2 regions of the Amycolatopsis sp. cmx-4-54 genome follow, and region 1 is predicted to be linked to the other one. Evidence: predicted binding sites of a transcription regulator. Region 1 holds the regulator's gene; the other holds the start of a gene.

Region 1 (10,177 bases):
GATCATGAGGACTGTCGGCGCATACGAATTGGACGACGACCCGGCACGGATGGACCTCGACGTGGTGTGGAAATGCCTGTCGACCGAGGTCTACTGGGGCAAGTGGCGAGACCGCGAGCAGGTCGAGAAGGTCTTCCGGAACGCGTGGCGGGTCGTCGGCGCGTACGAGACTTCGAGCGGTCGGCTGGTCGGGTTCGCGCGGGCGTTCTCGGACACCATCGGCAGCGCGTACCTCGCGGACGTCTTCGTCGTCGACGAGGCGCGCGGCGCGGGGCTCGGCAAGGAGCTGGTCCGGGAGATGATCGACAACGGGCCGGGTGCGGAGTTCCGGTGGATGCTGCACACCGCCGACGCGCACGGCCTGTACCGGCGGTTCGGCTTCGGCGACCCGCCCGAGGGGCAGTACATGGAGCGGAACCGGGCGAACGGGCAGGTCTAGCGGCCCGGTCCGTGAAGGCTCCTTCCCTACCCTGAGGGTCAGGATCCCGGCAAAGTCGTCTATCGGCTGGCGGTGCCACTCTTGATGATTCGATCTGGAGCTCCGACAGGGCGGATCGATGTCCGTTTGATGCTTATCTGTACGGTTTAGAGTTGGGGGCGTGAGTGGTAAGGGTCGTTCTAACGCTCCTTATCACTCACGACCCCTTTGCAAAACGCCCGAATCGGACACAGTCGCCCCGAAAGTGTCCCGGCGACGGGTCGCGTAGGTGTCTCGCCACCGTGACGAGCCCACCGCCACCCACTTCACCAGCGGTTATGCGACTTTGCCGGGACTCTTAAAAGAGGCCTTCATGGAAAGCCGGCTCAGCTCTTGTTCTCGTGCAGGGCCGTGAGCGACGCCCGGGCGATGGCGTGGCTGAAGAGGTTGAAGCCAAGGAAGGCAGGCGTCGCGTCTTCGCCGACTTCCAGCTTTTCGACGTCGACGGCGTGCACCGTGAAGATGTACCGGTGCGGCCCGTGTCCGGGCGGCGGTGCGGCGCCGAGGAACTGCTTCACGCCTCCGTCCCCCTTCAGGGTGACAGCGCCCGCCGGAAGGCCGGAGCCCGCCTCGTCGCCCGCGTTCGCGGCCAGCGCGGTCACCGACGCCGGGATGTCGAACACCGCCCAGTGCCAGAACCCGCTCGCCGTCGGGGCGTCGGGGTCGTAGCAGGTCACGGCGAAGCTCTTGGTCTCCTCGGGGAAGCCCTCCCACGACAGTTGCGGGGAACGGTCTTCGCCGCCCGCGCCGAAGATCCCGGAAAGCTGGGGTGTCGGCAGGAAGCCGCCTTCCTCGATGTCGGTGCTGCTCAAGGTGAAGGCAGGCAGATCGGGCAGGAATTCGTACGGATCGGGTGCCTGCGGCATGCGTCCTCCTGATCGTCGAACAGATGACGGAGCCAGGTTATGACCCCGAGAGCCCTGGCGCGGGATCAGGGACGAATCCGGGGGTTACCCCTATGTCCAACGCGCCCCGCTGCCCTTAGCGTCGAGCTACACGAAAACCTGCTCCGGAGGGACTCAAGACCATGGCGCGCCCACTCCTCGCGATCGGAGGCATCGCGCTGATCGGCGTCGGTGTCCTCACCGGCCTCGGCTGGTGGTGGCCGTCCGACGCGGAGGCCACCTCGGAGGTCACCCAGCCGATCCGCAGCGTGCGGATCGACAACGACGAGGGCCGGGTCAAGATCCGCACCGGCGAGGGTCCGGTCCGGATCCACCAGGAGTTCGAGTACCGCTGGGACAAGCCGGGCGACTCGTTCCGCGTGGAAGGCGACACCCTGGTCCTCGCCGACTGCGGCACCACCTGCGAGGTCCGCTACGACGTGGTGATCCCGGCCGGCATCCCGGTGTCCGGCAAGCTCGACTCCGGGGCGATCGACGTCGCCGGGGTGTCCACTGTGGACATCACGGTCGACTCCGGCGCCGTGTCCATCTCGGACGTGCCGGGCACCGTGAAGGTGCGGTCCGACGCGGGCCGCGTCGAACTGGCGGACATCGGCCAGGCCGTCACGGTGCAGGCGGCTTCCGGCGCCATCAAGGGGGAACGTCTCGGCGGCAACGTCGAGGCCCGCACCGACAGCGGCCGCATCGAACTCGAACTCCTCAAGGGTGCCGACGTCACCGCGCAGACCGACAGCGGTTCGGTCGAGGTCACCGTCCCGGCGGGCGAGTACAACGTCACCGGCGGCTCCGGCAGCGGCAACCGAGACATCGACGTGAACCAGTCCGGTTCGGCACAGCACAAGCTCGATCTCAACACCGACAGCGGAAGCGTCAAGGTCAAAGCGGCCTGACGGACTTTATCGGGGGAACACTTTCTCATGGGGAACAAGGAGAAGCGCGTCCTCGGCGCGCTCGCTCTCGGCGCGCTGACCGCCTTCGGGATCGTCGGCTGCACAGGGGAAAACCAGCAGAAGCTGAGTGACGGCGCGCCCGTCACCGAGCAGGTCACCGCGATCCGGGTGGACGTCCCGGTCGGTGCGGTCACCCTGCGGGTCGAGGACGGCGCGCCCGTCTCGCTGCGCCGCGAAGTGACTTATAACGGTAAGAATCCCGGCAAGACCTACAGCGTCGAGAACGGCACGCTGGTCCTCGGCGGCTGTCAGCAGTGCGGCGTGGACTACGACGTCGTGGTGCCGCGCGAGCTGGCGATCTCCGGGACCATCGGCACCGGCAAGATCACGCTCGCCAGGGCGGCCGCGGTCGATCTGAAGGGTGACGTCGGTGACCTCAAGGTGCTGAGCACGTCCGGGCCGGTCAACCTGCGCACCGGCACCGGCGACATCGAGGTCGGTCTCGCGAAGCCCGGCGCGGTCACCGCGAACGCGGAGGTCGGCAAGGTCGTCGTGTCCGTCCCCAACGGCGCGTACCAGGTCCGCGCGAAGGCGGAGGTCGGCAAGGTCGAGACCGGCGGTGTCCGGCAGGACCAGGCTTCGGCGAACGTCCTGGACCTCCAGTCCGGCACCGGCTCGATCACGGTGAAGCCCGTATGAAGACGCTCGCCGCGATCACCGCGCTGACCCTGCTGCCGCTTTCCGCGCTGCCCGCGTCCGCCGCGTCCGGGATCGGCTGGAAGCCGTGCGCGACCGAGTACGCGCCGACGCTGGAATGCGCGAACCTCCCGGTGAGCGACGGTTTTTCGATCGCGCTGGCGAAACTGCCCGCGACCGATCCCGCGCGCCGCGTCGGTTCGCTGCTGACGAATCCGGGCGGGCCGGGCGGTGCCGGGGTCACCGTGCTGAAGTACGGCGGCCGCGGTTTCGCGCTGGACCGGCCGGAAATGGCCGAAGTGCGGCAGCGGTTCGACGTCATCGGTTTCGACCCGCGCGGCGTCGGTGACAGCAGGCCCGCGATCACCTGCGGGCCGGGGCTGCACGATCCGGCGATCAGCCGCTTTCCGCGGAGCCGCGCCGACTACGACAAGCTTCTCGCGCACAACCGCGTTTCGGGCGGCGAATGTCTGAAGCGGACCGGGCCGGGATTATCCTCTGTGGACACTTGGCGGGCCGCCGACGACGTCGAAGTGATCCGGGCCGCCCTCGGCGAGCCGAAGGTGAACTGGCTCGGCGTCTCCTACGGTTCCGAACTCGGTGCCGTGTATGCGGAGAAGTACCCGAAGCGCGTCCGGACGATGGTGCTCGACGGTGCCGTCGACCATTCGCGGCCTACCAGGCAGGCAATCCTCGAAGAGGCCGTCGCGACCGAAAGCGCCCTGAAGGACTTCGCGCGGTGGTGCACGACGTCGGCTGCCTGCGCGCTTCGCGGCAAGGACGTCCTCGCCGCTTACGACGCGCTGATGCGGACGCCCGGGGGTGTGCCGTCGCGGCAGCTCAGGCGGAACGTGAATGCCGAAGAGATGGCGGCCGGCGTCTACGGCAGCCTCATCCTCCCCGCGTTCTGGCCGGACCTCGCGAAGGCGATCGAGACCGCGACGGCGGGGAACGCGGACGGACTGCTGCCGTACTCCCAGCTCGACCCGTCCTACGGCGCGTATCGCGCGATCGGCTGCCACGACTTCGGCTCGCCGTTCACCTCCTACGCCGACATGCGGGCGATGCAGGGACTGGTGAAGGCCCTCTCGCCGCACGGCTGGCGGTATTCGGAGTTCTGGGACATGGCGAGCGGGTGCGCGGGCTGGCCGGTGCCTTCGGCGTACCTGCCGCGGCTGCAACGGGTCCAGGGCACGGCGCCGATCCTCGTGGTCGGCGGCGAACACGATCCGGCGACACCGCTGGTGTGGGCGAAGGGGCTCGCGCGGAACATCGAGAACTCGACGTTGCTGGTCGACGCCGGGTACGGGCACACGGGGCTGCTCAACTCGGCCTGCGTGCGCATCGAAGAGGTGAAGTACCTGGTGAGCGGTGTCACACCGGCTCCTGGCACGGTCTGCCGGTAGTCCGGGAACAAGACGATCGTGCCGCTCGTTGAGCCGGATACAAGGTTGAGTGAGGGTGACTCAAGTACGGCTTGACGGAAGCCCACCATCCCCGATACAACTTGCGTTGAGCCCACTCAAGGTGGGCCGAAACGTGCAGGTCACGAACTAGCAGGAGGATCACACCATGGCGCGAGCGGTCGGCATCGACCTCGGCACGACCAACTCGGTCGTCGCTGTCCTTGAGGGCGGCGAGCCGACGGTCATCGCCAACTCGGAAGGTTCCCGCACCACCCCGTCCATCGTCGCCTTCGCCAAGAACGGCGAAGTGCTGACCGGCCAGCCGGCGAAGAACCAGGCCGTGACGAACGTCGACCGGACCATCCGGTCGGTGAAGCGGCACGTCGGTACCGACTGGAAGACCGAGATCGACGGCAAGGCCTACACCTCGCAGGAGATCAGCGCCCGCGTGCTGATGAAGCTCAAGCGCGACGCCGAGGCGTACCTGGGCGAGACCATCACCGACGCGGTCATCACCGTCCCCGCCTACTTCGAGGACGCGCAGCGGCAGGCCACCAAGGAAGCCGGGCAGATCGCCGGCCTGAACGTGCTCCGCATCGTCAACGAGCCCACCGCGGCGGCGCTGGCGTACGGCCTCGACAAGGGCGAGAAGGAACAGACCATCCTGGTCTTCGACCTCGGTGGCGGTACGTTCGACGTCTCGCTGCTGGAGATCGGCGAAGGTGTCGTCGAGGTCCGCGCGACCTCCGGTGACAACCACCTCGGCGGTGACGACTGGGACGAGCGCATCGTCACCTGGCTGGTCGACAAGTTCAAGTCGTCCAACGGCATCGACCTCACCAAGGACAAGATGGCGCTCCAGCGCATCCGTGAGGCCGCCGAGAAGGCGAAGATCGAGCTCTCCAGCTCGAACTCGGCCGGTATCAACCTGCCGTACATCACGGTGGACGCGGACAAGAACCCGCTCTTCCTCGACGAGCAGCTCTCCCGCGCCGAGTTCCAGAAGATCACCTCGGACCTGCTCGAGCGCACCCGCAAGCCGTTCAACAACGTCATCCGTGACGCGGGTGTCGCCGTCGGCGACATCGACCACGTCGTGCTCGTGGGTGGTTCCACCCGCATGCCCGCCGTGTCGGATCTGGTCAAGGAGCTGACCGGCGGCCGCGAGCCGAACAAGGGCGTCAACCCGGACGAGGTCGTCGCGGTCGGCGCGGCGCTGCAGGCCGGTGTGCTCAAGGGCGAGGTCAAGGACGTCCTGCTGCTCGACGTGACCCCGCTTTCGCTGGGCATCGAGACCAAGGGCGGCGTGTTCACCAAGCTCATCGAGCGCAACACCACGATCCCGACCAAGCGTTCGGAGATCTTCTCCACCGCGGACGACAACCAGCCCTCGGTGCAGATCCAGGTGTTCCAGGGTGAGCGCGAGATCGCGGCGCACAACAAGAAGCTCGGCATGTTCGAGCTGACCGGTCTCCCGCCCGCCCCGCGTGGCGTGCCGCAGATCGAGGTCACCTTCGACATCGACGCCAACGGCATCGTGCACGTCCTCGCGAAGGACCTCGGCACGAACAAGGAGCAGTCGATGACGATCACCGGTGGCTCCGCGCTGCCGAAGGACGACATCGAGCGCATGGTCAAGGACGCCGAGGCGCACGCCGAGGAGGACAAGCAGCGCCGCGAGGAAGCGGAGACCCGCAACCAGGCGGAGACGCTGGTCTACCAGACCGAGAAGTTCGTCAAGGACAACGAGGACAAGCTGCCCGACGAGCTCAAGGGCAAGGTGAAGTCCGCGATCGACGAGGCCAACGAGGCGCTCAAGGGCACCGACTCGGCGAAGATCCGCGAGTCCATCGAGAAGCTGAACACCGCTTCGCAGGAGCTGGGCACCGCGCTCTACGCCAACGCGGCGGGCAACGCCGCCGATGACGCCGCCGCCGGTGAAGGCGCCGCCGGGACCGCGGGTGCGGGCACCGGTTCGCAGGCCAAGGCCGACGACGTCGTCGACGCCGAGATCGTCGAAGAGGACGAGAAGGACAAGAAGTGACCGGACGCTACGACGAAACCGAGGGCCAGGGCCCGGAGGAACCGGTGGTCGTGCGGGACCGTAGGCGGATCGATCCGCTGACCGGTGAGGTCCGCCCGGCCGCCCCGGAGGCCGAACCCAAGGACGGCCCAAAGCACGCCGCTCCCACCGAGGAACCGGTAGAGCCGTTGCAGCCGGTAGAGCCGGAGCCCACGGCACACGCGGGCCCCGGCCTCGGGGATTCCATTGTGGACGATTCGGTGTCGGTGGCCACCGGGCTGGAGAAGGAGTTGACGGAGCGCACCGCCGACCTCCAGCGCCTCCAGGCGGAGTACGCCAACTACCGGAAGCGTGTGGACCGCGACCGCGAGCAGGTCGTCGCCGGCGCGAAGGCGTCGGTCGTCAACGATCTGCTCCCGCTGCTCGACGACCTCGAGCGAGCGGAGCAGCACGGTGATCTGACGGGTGCCTTCAAGGCGGTCGGCGAGAAGCTGGTCGGGAGCCTGCAGCGGTCGGGGCTCGAGGCGTTCGGCGCGGAGGGCGAGCCCTTCGACCCGAGCGTGCACGAGGCGGTCCAGCACAGCACGTCGCCGGACGTCACCGGGCCGACGGTCACCACGGTCATGCGCCGCGGTTACCGCTTCGGTGAACGCGTGCTGCGCGCGGCGCTGGTCGGGGTCACCGATCACGAGCCTGGCGGCTCCACGACCGAACCGATAGACCAGCCCGTCGGCGGCGAGCTGCCGCTCGAGGGCGAACTTTTCGATGAGAACAACCGCTGATCGGCGATACGGCGTGAAAGGAGGAGACGTTCGGTGAGTGCACGGGAATGGATCGGTAAGGACTTCTACCGTGAGCTGGGCGTCTCCTCCGACGCCACCGCGGACGAGATCAAGAAGGCCTATCGCAAGCTGGCCAAGGAGAACCACCCCGACGCCAACGCGGGCAACGCGGAGGCCGAGAAGAAGTTCAAGGCGGTCTCCGAGGCGTACGGCGTTCTTTCCGACACGTCCAAGCGCAAGGAGTACGACGAGGCTCGCCGCCTCTTCGGCTCCGGCGGTCCCGGCGGCTTCGGCTTCCCGGGTGCCGGCGGTGGCAGCGGCGGTTTCGACGTCGGCGACATCTTCGGCCAGGCGGGTCAGCAGCAGGGCGGCTTCGGTGGTCTCGGCGACATCCTCGGCGGTCTCTTCGGCCGCCGCGGCGCCGCGGGTGCCACGGCGAACCGGCCGCAGCGCGGCTCGGACGTGGAGACCGACGTCCGGATCGACTTCGTCGAGGCGGTCAAGGGCGCGACCCTGCCGTTGCGGCTGTCGAGCCCGGCGACCTGTTCCACCTGCGGCGGCAACGGCGCGAAACCGGGGACTTCCCCGAGGACGTGTGCGACCTGCCAGGGCAGCGGGCTGGTCAGCCGGAGCCAGGGCGCGTTCGCGTTCTCGGAGCCGTGCCGTGACTGCCGCGGCCGCGGCACGATCATCGACGACCCCTGCCCGGAATGCGCGGGCGAGGGCATCAGCACCCGCACCCGCACGCTGACCGTGCGGATCCCGCCGGGCGTCGCCGACGACCAGCGGATCCGGCTGGCGGGTCAGGGCGAACCGGGCCGTGGCGGCGCGCAGCCGGGCGATCTGTACGTCCGCGTGCACGTCGCTCCGCACGCGGTGTTCGGGCGCAAGGACCTCGACCTGGCGATCACCGTGCCGGTGTCCTTCACGGAACTGGCCCTCGGCGGCACGATCACCGTGCCGACGCTCGAGGGCAAGGTCTCGCTGAAGGTGCCGGAGGGCACGGCGAGCGGTCGCGTGCTCCGGGTGCGCGGCAAGGGAATCGCGAAACGCGACGGCTCGCAGGGCGATCTGCTGGTCACCCTGCAGGCGGCCATCCCGGCCAAACTGGACGACAAGGACCGTGAAGCGCTGGAGGCCTACGCGGAGGCCATGGCCGATCACGATCCGCGACCGGAGATCACCGAACTTCTCGAAGGCAGGTGAGCACGATGTTCGGCGGGCTGCCGCACGGTGCGGACGAGGACACCCCCGTGTTCGTCATTTCGGTGGCGGCGCAGCTTTCCGGCCTGCACGCACAGACCCTGCGGTCCTACGACCGGCAGGGTCTCGTGTCGCCCGGCCGGACCTCCGGTGGCGGACGGCGTTACTCGATGCGGGACATCGCGTTGCTGCGCGAAGTGCAGCGACTGTCCCAATCCGACGGTGTCAACCTCGCGGGCATCAAGCGGATCATCGAGCTGGAGAACCAGGTCGACGCCCTCCGCGCGCGGATCGCCGAACTGACCGAGGAGCTCACGGCGGCGTACGTCGCCGCCGAACAGACGGCCGCGGCCGTGCACGCCTCCTACCGCAAGGATCTCGTTCCGTTGCGGCAGCAGACGGCTCTCGTGGTCTGGAAGCCCAAACGCCGCACCTAGTCCTCTAAATGCGAGTCGACGCAAGGTGGCGGGTTGCGAAAGCCACTTTCGCAACCTTCAACGTTGCGAAAGTGGCTTTCGCAACGTCGACGGAGGCAGGAGTGAGCGGTCGGCCCACGTGGTCACCGCCCCCTGTCCCGAGGGATCCCGCGCTACGCCACCGCCCTGCCCTTCGTGACTGAACGCATTTAGAGGACGAATTGCGTCATTGGCCGGGCACCAGGGTCCGGATCTGCTGTACCTCGCCGGTGCGCGAGTCCATGATCCGCTGGGCCAGCGCCTTCGCCTCCGGGTTCTTGCCGTCCTTCAGTTCGGTCCTCGCCAGCGCGACGCCGTTGTGCTGGTGCGCGACGAAGATGTCGGCGAAGTCGAGGCTGAACTCCGGACCGTCCTTTTTGGACAGTGCTTCGAGCAGTCCCTTGTCGGTGAGCCCGTCGCCACCGTGATGGTGGTGCGCGTGCGGGTCCGCCGAGCCCGTATCGGGTTTGCCCCAGGCCTTCAGCCAGTTCCGCATGTCGGTGGTCTCGGTCTGCTGTGTCGCCTCGATGGCGGCCGCGAGATTCGCCAGCTCCTGCCTCTGCCCCTGCTTGGCCTTCACCAGTTTGACGATCTCCACGCCCTGGTCGTTGTGGGCGATCATCATCTGCAGGAACATCACGTCGGCGTCGTTGTACCCCGCGGACGCCCCCGCCGACTGGGGGACCGGGGAGATCGGCGCGCCGGCATTGGGGGGTGAGCCGTCGCCGGACCCGCAGCCCGCGAGGGCCACGAGACCGGCGACGAGTACGAGGGCCAGTTTCACTGCCGTGTCCACAGTGCGGGGGTGTTCGGCGGCTCCCAGCCTTGGATCGCCGTATGCGCCAGCTGGCACCGGTAGGTGGTGCCGCCGTAGGTCACCGTGCTGCCGACCGTGTAGGCCGTCCCGGCCGCCCAGGTGCCGCCGGTGGGCGGGTTGGTGGTGCTGGACGGCGGGTTCGACGTCGTGGGCGGGTTGCTCGTGGTCGGCGGGTTGCTGGTGGTCGGCGGGTTGCCGCCGCCGATCTGCAGGTCGATGCAGCTGTAGAAGGCCATCGGCGTATCCGCGATGTTCCAGATGGCCAGCACCTTCTGGCGGCCACTGAAGCCGTTCAGGCTCACCGTGTGCGACGTCGGGTCCTTCGGCGCGGAGTTGTTCCCGCTGATGTCGGCGATCTTGGTACCGCCGATGTAGTACTCGTAGTTCGTGGTCCGGTGGTAGGCGGTGAACCTCCAGTTGAAGGTCACGCTGTTGCCGACCGACGCGGCGGGCCACGGCTTCGATTCGTCGTTGAGCTCGGCGAATCCGGGAAGACCACCGTTGCAGCTGCGGAGCCCCTTG
Region 2 (10,177 bases), on a different contig from region 1:
CCGAAGAGGTCCCGGTGACGTTGTCGACGCCGGTCAGCGGTGCCGAGCCTGGGCTGACCAGCGAGTCGTCGTAGGCCAGCTCGTAGGTGTTGTTCGTCAGGTTGAGCTGCCAGACGCGGTTGTCGCCCTTGGTGGTGAACCACGCGGTGTCGTTGGCGTAGTGCAGCCCTTCGCCGCCGCTGAACCGTTTCGCACCGGACACCTGGTTGCGGGTGGCCGTGGGGGAGCCGTCGGGGTCGGGCACGTTCGCCCAGGTGAAGCTGCCCGATGTCGCCGTGCCCGCCTTCAGCACCTGGAGCGTTCCGGCGGAGAGGTTGCCCCAGGTCGTCGGGACGAAACGATAGAAGCAGCCGTCCGACGTGTCCTCGGTCAGGTAGACGACCTTGCGCACCGGGTCGGCCGCCGCGGCCTCGTGCTTGAACTTCCCCATCGCGGGCCGCTGGACGGCGGCCGTGGCCGGGCCGTTCGGCTGGCACTCGTAGACGAACCCGAGGTCGATCTCCTCGCAGGAAAGCCAGGTGTTCCAAGGAGTCTTGCCACCCGCGCAGTTCTGGCGCGTGTTCGCCAGGATGCGATGGGCGCCGGTGATGTTCCCGCTCGCGTCGAATTTGACCGCGCTCGCGCCGCCGCCCGGGGTGATCTCCGAATTCGACACGTAGATCCAGCCGCTGCCGTCGGCGAACACCGCGCCGCCGTCCGGGGCGCTGTGCCAGGTGTACCCGGTGCTCGCGACCTTCTGGCCGGACCTCGCGATGACGCGGCTGGTGAATCCCGCCGGCAGCTGGATCCCGTTCGCGTCGGCCGCCTGGAGCGCGCCGTACGGGCTGGGTCCGTTCTGGGCGGGCGCGGCGAGCGCCGCCCCCGAGAGCCTGTTTCCGAACGCCGTGACACCGGCGCCGACCACGGCCGCGCGCAGGAAATTCCGTCGCTTCACTCATGCCTCCGAGACATCCGCTGATGTGGTGGTGCGGGAAGGAGCGGGTCGGAGAGTACGGGCGGAACGGGACTTCCAGGTGAATTCGCGGCATATTCACCGCGAGAAGAGAACTTTCGTAGGGAACCCTCGCTCAGCACTATTTCCCGCGCTTTGCGGAGCCCCGGCGCGTCGGCCCCGCCACGCTGTTCGGCGACGGCCAAAGCGAGCAGTATCCGGTCGATCGGCGCGCATCCGCCATTGCGGTGGTGACGACGTCCGATCAGGTGACGCCAGTCGGCGAGATACTCGTCGATTCCCGGCTCTCCGGGCACCGCCCGGAGCAGTGCGCGCAACAGGACGATCATCTGGGTTTCGTTTCCGGGCAAGGTGTTCCGGGCCAACATGTCGGCCAAGGTGCTGCGGGACCAGCCGGTCGCGGCAGCCAGCGCGCGGATGCTGAGGCCGCTTCGGTCGCGAAGTTCACGCAGTCGCGCCATGAACTCCGATTCGGTGTTCATCGGGGTGCCCTGGCGGGCACGGGGTGGCGGAGAACGGCGCCGAACAGGGCGATGGCGATGCCCGCGGCGATCGAGGCATTGGTGCCGGCGAAGGTCAGCGCGGCGGTGAAACCGGTGAGAATGCTCAGGCAGACGATCTGACCGGCCGAAACGCACCGGCGTCTCGGTCGCAACGGGGAAAGAATTCCTTGACTCATGACCTTGCCCTCTCAAGGATCACGCACCCCGGCTGGGTGGCACGCAATACACGTTATCAAAACGTGATAGGGAGTTTAAGGTGAGTCAATGTCCGGGTTCGTCCGGATCTCGGACTGCCGAAAGCCCCGGATCCTGGGCAGGATCCGGGGCTTAGGGCTGTCGCGCTGTTACGCCGCTTGGGCGACCGGAGCCGTCGCCGAGGCCAGCGCGATGTCCAGGACATCCCGGACGTTCGCCACGGCGTGTACGTCCAGCTGCGCCAGCACTTCGGCCGGGACATCGTCCAGGTCGGGCTCGTTGCGCTGCGGGATGATCACCGTCTTCATCCCCGCCCGGTGCGCGGCCAGCAGTTTCTGCTTGACCCCGCCGATCGGCAGCACGCGCCCGGTCAGCGACACCTCACCGGTCATCGCGACGTCCGACTTCACGACCCGGCCCGAAAGCAGGGACGCCAGCGCGGTCGTCATCGTGATGCCGGCGCTCGGCCCGTCCTTGGGCACCGCGCCCGCGGGGACGTGCACGTGGATGCCGCGGTCCTTCAGGTCGCCGACCGGCAGTTCCAGCTCGGCGCCGTGCGAGCGCAGGTACGACAATGCGATCTGCACCGACTCCTTCATCACGTCACCCAGCTGACCGGTGAGCGACAGGCCGGTCGAGCCCGACTCCGGATCCGCCAGCGACGCCTCGATGTAGAGGACGTCACCGCCGGCGCCGGTCACCGCCAGCCCGGTCGCCACGCCCGGCGTCGACGTGCGCTGCGTCGAGGCGGGCAGCGAGGACTCCGGCAGGTGCCGCGGGCGGCCGAGGTAGGTCTCGAGCCCGTCGGCGTCGATCGTCAACGGCAGCTCGACCTCGTCGAGGGCGACCTTGGTCGCCACCTTCCGCAGCACCTTCGCGATGGTCCGGTTCGCGTTGCGCACCCCGGCTTCCCGCGTGTACTCGGCGGCGATCCGGCTGAACGCGCCGTCGGTCAGCGTGACGTCGTCCTTGTCGAGGCCGGCGCGCTCCAGTTCGCGGGGGAGCAGGTGGTCGCGGGCGATGGTGACCTTCTCGTGCTCGGTGTAACCGTCGAGGGTGACCAGCTCCATCCGGTCCAGCAGCGGGCCGGGGATGGTTTCGAGCGCGTTCGCCGTCGCGAGGAACACGACGTCGGACAGATCCAGCTCGACCTCGAGGTAGTGGTCGCGGAAGGTGTGGTTCTGCTCCGGGTCCAGTACTTCCAGCAGCGCGGCCGTGGGGTCGCCGCGATAGTCGGCGCCGACCTTGTCGATCTCGTCGAGCAGCACGACCGGGTTCATCGAGCCCGCTTCTTTGATGGCGCGGACGATCCGGCCGGGCAGCGCGCCGACGTAGGTGCGGCGGTGACCGCGGATCTCGGCCTCGTCGCGGATGCCGCCGAGCGCGACGCGGACGAACTTGCGGCCCATCGCCTTCGCCACGGACTCGCCGAGGGACGTCTTGCCGACCCCGGGAGGGCCGGCGAGCGCCAGCACGGCGCCCGAACGCCGTCCGCCGACCGGACCGAGCCCCGACTCCGCACGTCGCTTGCGCACGGCCAGGTACTCGATGATGCGTTCCTTCACGTCGTCGAGACCGGCGTGGTCGGCGTCGAGGATGTCGCGCGCCGCGGCGATGTCGTGGACGTCGGTGGTGCGTTCGTTCCACGGCAGTTCGAGGACGGTGTCCAGCCACGTGCGGATCCAGCCGCCCTCGGGGGACTGGTCGGAGGTCCGCTCCAGTTTGTCCACTTCGGACAGTGCGGCCTTCTTGACCGCGTCCGGCAGTTCGGCGCCCTCGACGCGGGCGCGGTAGTCGTCGTCGTTGGCGGTGCCGTCGAGTTCGCCCAGTTCCTTGCGGATGGCTTCGAGCTGGCGGCGCAGCAGGAACTCCTTCTGCTGCTTCTCCATGCCCTCCTGGACGTCCTTGCGGATGGTGTCGGTCACCTCGAGCTCGGCCAGCTGCTCGCGGCTCCATTCGAGCGCCTTCCGCAGCCGTGTCGAGACGTCGAGTGTGGTCAGCAGTTCGAGCTTCTGCTCGGTCTTGAGGTAGGACGAGTTGCCTGCCAGGTCGGCGAGCGCGGACGGCTCCTCAACCTCCTGGACGGCGTCGATCATCTGCCAGCCGCCGCGCTGCTGGAGGATCGCGATGACGACGGACTTGTACTCGGACGCGAGCTTCGCGGAGTCGTCGTCGGTGGTCTCCGTGGCGACCTCGGCGTGCACCCAGCGGGCCGCGCCGGGCCCGTCGGCGATGTGGCCGACGACGGCGCGGCGGGTGCCGCGCAGCAACACCGCGGTCTTGCCGCCGGGCACGCGCCCGATGCGCTCGACGGTCGCGATGGTGCCGAGTTCGGCGTACTCGCCGTGGACGCGGGGGACGATCAGCACTTCGGCCTTCGTGGTGGCGCTGGACCGGATCCCCGGGAAGGAAGCCTGGGCAGGCGTGGTGGCCTGGGCGGACTCCACCGCGGCGCGCGTCTCCGTGTCGGCGAGGTCGAGCGGGACGATCATGCCCGGCAGCACGACGTCGTCATCGAGCGGGAGGACGGGCAGGAGGCGGTTGTCGGTCATCTGTGCACTCCTCGGTTAGTTGAGTCTGACTAGCTCAACTCTCCGATCGACCCGTTTGTTTCCTTCCCGCGTTCGCCGTCAGCGATCACCCACCCCTCCGACCTCTGCGCGACGCGCGTGACGTTTAGCCCGCTAAACGCAGGTGCTCGCGGGGAGAGGTCGGATGTCAGGGGTGGACGGCGACCCCGCACCACGCGAAGGGCCGGGCACCTTCCTCGTCCCGCCGCAGCTCCCGCACCGGCCGCCAGTCGGGCAGGTTGACGACGCCGGGCTCCAACAGCGGCCAGTCCCCGAAGAGCGGCTCGATCTCTTCGCGGTCCCGCATCCACACCGGGTTGCTCGTCTTCCGGTACTGCTCGACCATCCAGTGGAGCCCGTCCGCGTCCTCGCCCGTCTGGCCGCCGAAGCTCATATGCGACAGCCCCAGCCAGCTGCCCGGCGCCAGCGCGTTCCGGTAAGTCGCGACCAGCGCGGGCGGATCGTCGTGCGGCCCGGCGAAATGCAGGACGGCCATCATCATCAGGCACACCGGCTGGTCGAAATCGATCAGCCGCAGCGTCTCCGGATGCCGCAGGACGTCCTTCGGCCGCCTCATGTCGGCCTGGATGATCCCGGCCCAGTCGGTCGCCTCATGCCGTTCGAGGATCAGTTCCGCGTGCGCCACCGCCACCGGCTCGTAGTCGACGTACACGACCTTCGCCGTATCGCCCGGCTCCAGTTCCTCTTGGACGATCTCGTGCACGTTCCCGGCTGTCGGGACACCGGAACCCAGATCGATGAACTGCCGGATCCCGGCGTTCAGCGCCGCGCGCACGACCCGGTTCATGAACTCGCGGTTGTGCCGCGCGCCCGGTTTGACCCACCGCCACTGCTTTTCCAGCGTGCGGGCGAACTCGCGGTCGACCGCCCAGTTGTGGGTCCCGCCGAGGAACCAGTCGTAGATCCTCGCCGCGGACGGCTTTTCGGTGTCGACCCCGGTCGGCGCCACCGGGGCCGAATCCTCGTCCTTCGTCACGAAACGAGCCTATCGGGATCAGGGCACCGCCGGTCGCCGCTGCCAGTACGTCCAGAGCGGCCGGTAGCCCTGCGCGTACCAGAACGGCGTCGAGCGTGGGTTGGCCAGCGCGTGGTGCAGCAGCACGGCTTCGGTGCCGCATTCGTCGAAGACCTGGTGCGCGTGCGCGGCGAGCGCCGTCCCCACCCCGCTCGAGCGCGCCGGCTCGGCCACCGCGAGCGACGACAGGTAGCCGACGCGTTCCGCCGCGACCCGGCCGCCGATCCACGCCGTCTCACCGGGGAACTGCACCCGGACCATGCCCAGCGGGCGGCCGTACAGTTCGGCGATCCACAACGTGGGATTTTCCCGGCCGAGATGTTTCGACAGATCCGTGGTGATCGTTTCCTCCGCGCCCTCGCGCAAAGTGACAGAACCGAACTGCGCGTCATAACGCTGCAATTCCAGTTCGAGTCCGACGGCGGTTTCGAGATCATCCGCTTCGGCGGGCCGGATGTGCACTCCGGGAGTGGCGGGCGGCCCGGTGACGGCGAGCCGGTCGGCCGGGCGGACCGCGATCACCAGCACCGGCGCGAAGCCGCGGTGCAGCAATTCGGCCGAACCGGGGGAGTCCCGGCTGGGCCGCACCACGGTCGCCGCCGTCTCGACATCCCCAGGTGGGGCCACGGTCTTCAGATGTTCATCCCATCGGGTGAGTAATGCGTCAAGGGCCGCTTCCGGCCGCGGTCCGGTGAGCCGCGCTTCGAGACGATGTTCGACGAGGGCCCGCCACGGAGAGTCAACAGAATCGGGACCCGCTTCAGTCCGTACCGACAATCCGGCGGCGGCCGAGTCGCCTGCCGTCGCGGAGAGTGACACGGAGCCCTCGACAGGCTCCAGTGCAGGCATTTCGGGGAGCAGGGTGTCCACGGTGGCGAGCCGCTCGGCATGCCCGGCGGCGATGGCGTGGCTATTCATAGGGCTATTCAAGCCCCTACTCACGGGTCCGTCGGGAACTTCACGAGATCGGCCGGAGTGTGGCGCCAGGTGACTTCCGGTAGTCGGAAGGAACGCGAATAACGCTCCCATTTCACCCCTTGGTCCACGCAGGTCAGCGCGACGCGCCCATTGTTAACCCTGGGGTGATCTCATACTGTCTCGAATGGGACTTGGGTACGCCCTCCGGGGTACTGTATTGCCCTCGTCCCCGAGGTCGCGGTAGGACAAGACCGGTTGGGCAGCCGGGAAGGAAGGTCGGATGCCGGACACGAACGGCAGGCCCGGGAGCGCCGCACAGGCGGCAACGGGCAAGGGAGGCGCCGTTACGGAGGCTCGTACCGACGAGCGACGATTCCGCGTCTACACCTTCGCGGTACTCACCATGGGCATCGCCGCCGCGGCCGCGGTCAGCCTCTGGCTGGACTTCGAGGCTTCGGACGACCTGCTGTGGATCGGGCCGATCCTCGCGCTCGCGTTCCTGCTGGCCGAACAGCTCGGCATCAACGTCGACGTCCGCAGCGGTATCTCGTGGACGATCTCGTTCACCGAGATCCCACTGGTCATCGGATTCTTCGTCGCTCCCTTCGAAGTCGTGCTCGCCGCGCATCTCGCGGCGGGCATCGGGACCCTGCTGGCCCGCAAGGTCGCGGGCCGCGTCCTCTACAACGCCGGCGCCTTCCTGCTGGAGATCACCGGCGCGTTCGCCGTGGCAGGACTGGTGAAACAGGCCTCCGGCGCCCACGACATGACCTGGATCGCCGCGCTGGCGGGCACTTTGACCGCGCCGCTGGTCAGCACGCTGCTCGCGCTCGCCGCCGTCCGCGTGCTGCGCCGCCGCATGCGGGTCAGCACCGCGATCCGGCTGACGGGCCGCATCCTCGTCGTCGGCTTCGTCAACGCTTCGGTCGGTCTTTCCGGATATTTGGTCATTTCCGGGACGCCGAAGGCCTGGCCGCTCGTGCTGGCGGTCTTCCTCGGGCTCACCGCTTTGTACTGGGCGTATTCCGACCTGCTCCGCGAGCAGCGCGACATGGAAGCGCTGTCCGACGTGAGCCTGATGGTCGCGCGATCCGGTCAACAGGCCGCCGCGCGGCCCGCCGGGCGAGCCGACGAACTCGTCGGCGGGGTCGACGTCCGCGAATGGGCGACCATCGCCGAACGCATCAAGGACCAGCTCGCCGCCGGCCGCGTCGTGCTCAGGCTTCGGCTGGAACCGAAGGACACCATGCGGATGGTCGTCGCGGGCGACGAACTGCCGCCCGTCGACCCGGCCGCCGACGACCCACTGTTGCGCCTGCCCGGCGCACACGTCCGGCACTTCCGGATCACCGAAGCCAATCCCGACGTCCGCTCCGCGTTGCTCGACCGCGGCGCGCAGGAGGCGCTCGTCGTCCCGTTGCGCAGCGCGAACCAGCTCCTCGGCGTCGTCGAAGCGCACGACAGGCTGTCCCGCTGGCGCGGGTTCGGCAAGTACGACGTCCAGCTGCTCGGCACGATGGCCAGCCACCTCGCGACGTCGCTGGACAACCGGCGCCTCCTCGCGACCCTGCGCCACGACGCCTACCACGACCCGCTGACCGGCCTGCTCAACCGGCCGGGCTTCCGCCAGGTCGCCAAGGAACCGTTGCGGGAACAGGTCGACGCGGTCGTGCTCCGGATCGACCTCGACGTCTTCTCCACCGTGAGCGACGCGCTCGGCTACGTGTGGGCCGACCGGATGGTCATCGCCGCGGGCCGCCGGATCCGCGACGCGCTCGGCCCCGACGTCCCGCTCGCCAGGCTCGAAGGCGCGTCCTTCGCGGCGCTCCTCGTCGGCTGCGCGCCGGAGCGCGCCCAGGCCGCCGCGGAACTGCTGCGCGCGGAACTCGTCGCCCCGTACCCGGTGGACCGGCTCTCCGTCGAAGCCAACGCGATGATCGGCTACGCGACTTCGTCGGCGGAAGACGACGACCAGGTCGACGTCGACGGGCTCCTGCAGCGCGCCGACGTCGCCGTCCGCGCCACCAAGGGCGGCGAAGAGGTCCGCGGCTACATGGCCAGCATGGGCCAGATCTTCATGCGCCGGTTCCAGATGGTCACGCAGTTCCGGCAGTCGCTGGAAGAAGGCCAGCTGAGCGTCCACTACCAGCCGAAGATCACCTTGCCGAACCGGCAGATCCAGGGCGTCGAGGCGCTCGTGCGCTGGGTGCATCCGGAGTTCGGCAGGCTCGGGCCCGACGAGTTCGTCCCGGCGATCGAAGCCGCCGGCCTCATCGGCGTCCTGACTTCGTTCGTGCTCGAAGAGTCGTTGAAGCGGGTGCGCAAGTGGCTCGACGAGGGCCTGCGCATCTCCGCCGCGGTGAACCTGTCGGTGCGGAACCTGGCCGACGAGGACTTCCCGACGAAGGTCGCGCGCGAACTCGACCGCTTCGGCATCCCGCCCGAGCTGCTCACCTTCGAGCTGACCGAGTCCGGTGTGATGTCCGACCCGCAGAAGGCGCTGCCGATCCTGCGGGAGCTGCACTCGCTGGGCATCGTGCTCGCCGTCGACGACTTCGGCACCGGTTACTCGTCGCTGGCGTACCTGCGGCAGCTCCCGGTCGACCAGGTCAAGATCGACAAGAGCTTCGTGCTCGGCATGGGCACCGACCTCGGCGACCTCGCCGTCGTGCGCTCCATCGTCGAGCTGGGCCACTCGCTCGGCCTAACGGTCGTGGCGGAGGGCGTCGAGGAGGACGTCGCGCGGGATCAGCTGGAGGCGATGGGGTGTGACGTGGCGCAGGGCTACCTCATCTCCCGGCCGCTGCCGGAGGACCGCCTGGAGGCGTGGCTGCAGGCCCGTACGGCACGCTCGCCGGGTCGACACTCCGAGACCGTCCTGACCCTGCTGACCTGAGGTTTCGCGATAACCGGGCCCCCGGTCAAGGCCCCTTAACCGGCCTGCTAGTCTTTCCAAGTCCTCGCGAGAGGGCAAGGCCCCTTTAGCTCAGTCGGTAGAGCGTTTCCATGGTAAGGAAAAGGTCTACGGTTCGATTCCGTAAAGGGGCTCGCAACCTCAACCGCGTCACGCAAGCGTGTCGCGGTTAGGGTTATGTAAGGGCGGTGTAGCTCAGCTGGCAGAGCAAGCGGCTCATAATCGCTGTGTCGCCGGTTCAAGTCCGGCCACCGCTACGCGGTAATCCTGGGTATCCCAGGCCTAGTAGAGAAGGAAATGCTGTGGCTGCCACTGACGTGCGACCGAAGATCACGCTCGCGTGTGAGGAGTGCAAGCACCGCAACTACATCACCAAGAAGAACCGGCGCAACAACCCGGATCGCCTGGAGATGAAGAAGTTCTGCCCGAACTGCGGTACGCACCGGACTCACAAAGAGACCCGCTGAGCGTCTGGCGGTTCTACCTGTCTCACCCGAAGCCGTCCTGGTCACCAGGGCGGCTTCGGGTATTTTTCGGGTTCGGTAGCCTGCTCGGGTGGCCTTGGACCAGTCGTTCACCGGGCGGGTGTACCCGCCGACCAGTACCTATGAAGTGAGTCGCGAGAAGATCCGGGAGTTCGCCGACGCGCTCGGCGACGCGAACCCGCTCTTCCGCGACACCGAAGCGGCGAAGGCGGCCGGCTACCCCGACGTCATCGCCCCGCCGACGTTCCTGACGATCATCAACCTCGCCTCGATCAACGCGATCGTCTCGGACCCCGAGCTGGGTCTGGACTATTCGCGGATGGTCCACGGCGACCAGCGGTTCACCTACACGCGGCCGGTGCACGCGGGTGACGTCCTGTCGCTCACCACGCACATCGACAACATCATGACCCGCGCCGGGAACGACTTCATCAACCTGCGCGCCGAGATCTCCGGCGCCGACGGCGGCCCGATCGCCACCACGAACGCCCAGCTCGTGGTCCGAGGGGAGGACGCGTGAGCACGTTCACGGCCGGGGAAGAACTGACGCCGCTGACCATCGACGTCACCCGCGACCAGCTGGTGCGCTACGCCGGCGCGTCGC

What was found. Region 1 encodes HspR, which represses chaperone genes until heat shock. Its sites were predicted from a motif close to ANNTTGAGTNNNNNNNACTCAANNT; they were not measured.
Region 2: the regulator HspR is predicted to act here: its motif matches at 4,219-4,243, upstream of lon (endopeptidase La).

The regions. Positions count from the first base shown of each region.
Region 1 is NZ_JAEBEJ010000002.1:585,323-595,499, forward strand. Features, by position in the region: gene ACLJQ7_RS08030 (GNAT family N-acetyltransferase) at 5-439, shown strand; gene ACLJQ7_RS08035 (YbhB/YbcL family Raf kinase inhibitor-like protein) at 805-1,344, opposite strand; gene ACLJQ7_RS08040 (DUF4097 family beta strand repeat-containing protein) at 1,506-2,273, shown strand; gene ACLJQ7_RS08045 (DUF4097 family beta strand repeat-containing protein) at 2,301-2,972, shown strand; gene ACLJQ7_RS08050 (alpha/beta hydrolase) at 2,969-4,375, shown strand; gene dnaK (molecular chaperone DnaK) at 4,542-6,419, shown strand; gene grpE (nucleotide exchange factor GrpE) at 6,416-7,180, shown strand; gene dnaJ (molecular chaperone DnaJ) at 7,214-8,386, shown strand; gene ACLJQ7_RS08070 (heat shock protein transcriptional repressor HspR) at 8,392-8,820, shown strand; gene ACLJQ7_RS08075 (DUF305 domain-containing protein) at 9,026-9,622, opposite strand; gene ACLJQ7_RS08080 (lytic polysaccharide monooxygenase) at 9,619-10,177, opposite strand, start outside.
Region 2 is NZ_JAEBEJ010000006.1:328,340-338,516, forward strand. Features, by position in the region: gene ACLJQ7_RS22120 (alkaline phosphatase PhoX) at 1-934, opposite strand, end outside; gene ACLJQ7_RS22125 (helix-turn-helix domain-containing protein) at 931-1,434, opposite strand; gene ACLJQ7_RS22130 (hypothetical protein) at 1,431-1,607, opposite strand; gene lon (endopeptidase La) at 1,800-4,202, opposite strand; gene ACLJQ7_RS22140 (SAM-dependent methyltransferase) at 4,369-5,217, opposite strand; gene ACLJQ7_RS22145 (GNAT family N-acetyltransferase) at 5,236-6,174, opposite strand; gene ACLJQ7_RS22150 (putative bifunctional diguanylate cyclase/phosphodiesterase) at 6,455-9,070, shown strand; tRNA gene ACLJQ7_RS22155 (tRNA-Thr) at 9,150-9,222, shown strand; tRNA gene ACLJQ7_RS22160 (tRNA-Met) at 9,273-9,345, shown strand; gene rpmG (50S ribosomal protein L33) at 9,391-9,555, shown strand; gene ACLJQ7_RS22170 (MaoC family dehydratase N-terminal domain-containing protein) at 9,644-10,093, shown strand; gene ACLJQ7_RS22175 (MaoC family dehydratase) at 10,090-10,177, shown strand, end outside.